DNA from 2 places in the Micromonospora sp. NPDC048947 genome. Region 2 is predicted to be linked to the other one. Evidence: riboswitches for the same ligand, from Rfam matches in the RefSeq annotation. Region 2 holds a riboswitch; the other holds the start of a gene.
The links. A riboswitch is a leader RNA that binds a small molecule or an ion and turns the genes downstream of it on or off. The one in region 2 is predicted to bind cobalamin.
Positions count from the first base shown of each region.

Region 1: it holds a riboswitch for cobalamin, as region 2 does, so the genes downstream of both, bluB (5,6-dimethylbenzimidazole synthase) here and AB0B98_RS25920 (ribonucleoside-diphosphate reductase subunit alpha) in region 2, are expected to answer to the same signal.

Region 1 is NZ_JBEZFO010000004.1:233,579-235,773, reverse strand. Features, by position in the region: gene metH (methionine synthase) at 1-872, opposite strand, end outside; S-adenosyl-L-homocysteine riboswitch at 899-974, opposite strand; cobalamin riboswitch at 1,137-1,337, shown strand; gene bluB (5,6-dimethylbenzimidazole synthase) at 1,367-1,996, shown strand.
Region 2 is NZ_JBEZFO010000020.1:62,957-65,151, reverse strand. Features, by position in the region: gene AB0B98_RS25925 (enolase C-terminal domain-like protein) at 1-261, opposite strand, end outside; cobalamin riboswitch at 694-911, shown strand; gene AB0B98_RS25920 (ribonucleoside-diphosphate reductase subunit alpha) at 1,104-2,195, shown strand, end outside.

The sequences.
Region 1 (2,195 bases), on a different contig from region 2:
GCAAATTCGCCGAGCAGGCCGGCGGTCTCCTCCGGCGTCTGGTCGTAGCCGCCGAAAGCGTTCGGCAGACCGGCGTTGGGGTGACACGCCACGTAGGTGCCAGCGATCTTGGAAAGCTCCTCGACGTGCGGGCGCATCTCGGCCGCGCCCAGCGAGCAGTTCACGCCGACGACCAGCGGATCGGCCCGCTCTATCGAGCGCCAGAAAGCCTCCACGGTCTGCCCCGACAGGGTCCGGCCGCTCAGGTCGACGATGGTAACGGAGATCCACAGCGGCAGCTGCGGCGCGACCTCACGGGCTGCGGCGATTGCGGCCTTCGCGTTCAACGTGTCGAAGATCGTCTCGATCAGAAGCAGGTCGACACCACCCTCGGCCAGGGCCGAGATCTGCTCCGCGTACGCCGCGCGCACTGCGTCGAAGTCGACGGCACGATACGCCGGGTCCTCGACCCGCGGCGACAGCGACAGCGTCACGTTCAGCGGCCCGACCGAGCCAGCCACGAACCGGCCACCGAACTCGTCCGCCGCCTGCCGGGCCAGCCGCGCGCCCTGGACGTTCATCTCACGAACCAGTGACTGGAGCCCGTAGTCGGCCTGGCCGATGCTCGTCGCAGTGAACGTATTGGTGGTGGTGATGTCGGCGCCGGCGGCCAGATACTGCCGGTGTACGTCCAGGATGACGTCCGGCCGGGTGAGGTTGAGCAGGTCGGGATCACCGCTGACGTCCTGCGGATGGTCGACAATCAGGTCGCCCCGATAGTCCGCGGCGGTGAGCTGCGCGCCCTGCAACATCGTTCCCCAGGCGCCGTCCAGCACCAGAACACGCTGGGACATCAGCTGCCGCAGCGACGATGCGGTGTCTTTCTGGCTCAATAACGCGCTCAAGCGGTCGCCTCCGAAGCTCGGAGGCGCCCTTGTCGAAGAGATGAGGGCCGAGCGTGGCGGGCTCCGCCCGTCGCAGCGCCTCTCGACCCGACAGGAAGATGCTACCCGACCCGTCCGCCTGGAGGTCCCCGTACGGCGTCGGCGTCTGGCCGCCGCGGTCACGCGGCAAGCCCGATCGTGACGAGCCCGCGCCCATCACTGGCGATGCAGCGCCGGGGCCTCCCATGTTCGTCGGGACCGTTATCGTGTGCGGTGGCACAAACGTTGCGAGGTGCCCTGCGCGAGTGGGGAGAATCGGGAAGCCGGTGTGAGTCCGGCACGGGCCCGCCGCGGTGACCGGGGAGCTGCCACCCACGCGTACCAGACGCAGCCACTGACCCTGCGGGGTTGGGAAGGCGGGTGACCAGCATAGATCCGGGAGTCCGAAGACCGGCCTCGCGTCATCGCCCCCGTCAGGGGCACGAGCGCAGCGGGAGCCTGCCTTGGACACCGGCCTCTACGAGACCATCCACCGCCGCCGGGACGTACGTGCCCAGTTCACCGGGGCGCCGATCCCCGACGAGACGTTGAACCGGGTCCTCACGGCGGCGCACGCCGCGCCGAGCGTCGGCCTCTCCCAGCCCTGGGACTTCATCCTGGTCCGCGATCCCGAGCTGCGGCAGGAGTTCCACCGGCACGTGCAGCGGGAACGGGACACCTTCGCGGCCACTCTCGAGGGTGCTGCGGCGGAACGCTTCAACCGGATCAAGATCGATGGCGTACGGGAGTCGACGATGTCAGTCGTCGTCACGTACGACCCCGAGCGGGGCGGGCCGGCCGTGCTCGGCCGTCACGCGATCGCCGACGCCGGCCTCTACTCGGTCTGTCTGGCGATCCAGAACCTGTGGCTGGCCGCAACCGCCGAGCAACTCGGGGTCGGCTGGGTCTCGTTCTACCGGGAGCCGTTCCTACGCGACCTGCTCGGCATCCCGGCCACCGTCCGCCCGGTGGCATGGCTCTGCCTCGGCCCGGTCACCCATTTGGAGCAGACGCCGGACCTGGAGCGGCACGGCTGGCGCCAGCGAAGCCCGGTGTCATCGGTGATCCACCACGATCGTTGGACGACGGAGTGACCAAGTGGTTGTGGCGGCGCTCCCGCGCCAGGCAACCGGCGTGCATGTTCGAGGCGGACCCCCGCCACCAGTCAACCCGTGAGCCATAACCAGGGGCACGGCACCATCTCGCCACGCGGCACCGGCAGCGGTCGATCGGGGAGCACGCCCCCGATCGCCGCGCCTTGTCAGCGGCGGCAGAAGAGTGCAATTGATCGCG
Region 2 (2,195 bases):
TGCCATCGTCGCCACGTCCAGGCCCACCAGAAGCTGTGCCTGGTGGACTGCCGCCGCCGCGACGATGTCGTTGCCTCGACCGATGGTGAAGGTCAGGCCGTGCCCCGCGAGTGGCGCGCCCACGCCGTCGACGCCGTCGGTGTGCAGGACGACGTAGGCCGCCGAGTAGTCGCCGTCCTTGTTCATGGCGTCTGACCCGTCAGCGGTCAGGGAGGTGGGGAAGCGGACGTCTTCGACGGTGACGGCAGTGATCTGCGGCATGCGTTCCTCGCCCGGCTAGGCTAAAGATCAGATGATCACAGGGAGTATACGGAGCGCCGCTCCAGCCCGTCAACGATGTCGATCACCGTGGGCCCACAGACGTATGATGTTTGCCTCGCTGGGTCGATCCGCCTCACCGTCCATCGTGCCCGTTGACGGGCGAAGGTGGCAGGGTGGCGAGCCCGTGGAGATCGGGTGTTCAACCCCACCTCAAGGCATAGACAGTGACATATGGGTGCGGTCTGCGGCACCGTGGCCTCGATACGCCACATCCCTGTCGACTGTCGACACCAGCGCGCAGGGCCCCGTCTCCGGTGCCTGGCGTCGGTCGACGGGGTGTTGTCGGCCGGGGTGGTGACGGTGGTCACCGAGTCGGCCGCCGACACGCCCGAGACCGACATGTGGGGTGTGACAACGGCTGCGTCCCTATATATGGTGTCGAGCGCAGCTGGTTCGGCCGCTCATCCGGGGCGGTCGAGGCAACAGGGAACCCGGTGGAAATCCGGGACTGTCCCGCAGCGGTGAGTGGGAACGACCGCCGTCATCAGCACTGGGCCATCAATCGGCCTGGGAAGCGACGGCCAGTAGGAGACCGGCGAGCCCGGTCGTGCCCGCGAGTCCGAAGACCTGCCAGCGCGCCGCGTACCCGCATCCGGGTGGCGCGGCGGTCCGAGGCCGCGTGGGACGGCTGACGCCACCTGACCCACGCCGGGCTGGCGTGGCGTCCGTCGGTGTCTGTCTCCTCGCGTCCGGGCCACCAGGTCTCGAACTCCGAGGAGCGAGTGGTGACAGTCACCGAGGTAGTCCCGGCCAGCGGCGACGCGACAGCGCGACGGACGCCGATGCAGGTCCGCAAGCGCGACGGCGGCACCGAACCCGTGGACGTGAACAAGATCGTCCGAGCGATCGAGCGGTGGGCCGACGACCTGACCGACGTCGACCCGATGCGGGTGGCCACCCGCACCATAAGCGGGCTCTACGACGGCGCGACCACCGCCGAACTTGACCGGCTGTCCATCCAGACCGCCGCCGAGATGATCGGTGAGGAGCCGCAGTACTCGCGCCTCGCCGCGCGATTGCTGGCCGGCTACGTCGACAAGGAGGTGCGTCGACAGGGCATCACCTCGTTCAGCGCGGCGATCCGGGTCGGCCACGCCGAGGGTCTGATCGGTGACGACACCGCCGCGTTCGTCGCCGCACACGCCGCGACGCTCGACCACGCCATCGACCCGGACGGCGACCGCCGGTTCGAGTACTTCGGCCTGCGCACCGTGTACGACCGCTACCTGCTGCGCCACCCCATCAGCCGACTGGTGCTGGAGACCCCGCAGTACTGGCTGCTGCGGGTGGCCTGCGGCCTGTCCCGGACGGCGGACGAGGCTGTCGACTTCTACCGGCTGATGTCCAGCCTGGCCTACCTGCCCAGCTCACCGACCCTGTTCAACTCCGGCACCCGGCACACCCAGATGTCCTCCTGCTACCTGGTCGACTCCCCGCTCGACGAGCTGGACTCGATCTACCAGCGGTACGCCCAGGTCGCCAACCTGTCCAAGTTCGCCGGTGGCATCGGCATCGCGTACTCCCGGGTCCGCTCCCGGGGAGCGCTGATCCGGGGCACGAACGGGCAGTCCAACGGCATCGTGCCGTGGCTGCGCACGCTCGACGCGAGCGTCGCCGCTGTGAACCAGGGTGGCCGACGCAAGGGCGCGGCCTGCGTCTATCTGGAGCCGTGGCACCCGGACATCGAGGAGTTCCTGCAACTGCGGGACAACACCGGCGAGGACGCCCGACGCACCCACAACCTCAACCTGGCCAACTGGATCCCGGACGAGTTCATGCGGCGGGTCGAGGCCGACGAGCCGTGGTCGCTGTTCGACCCGCACGAGGTGCCCGAGCTGCCCGACCTGTGGGGCGAGCGGTTCGACGCCGCGTAC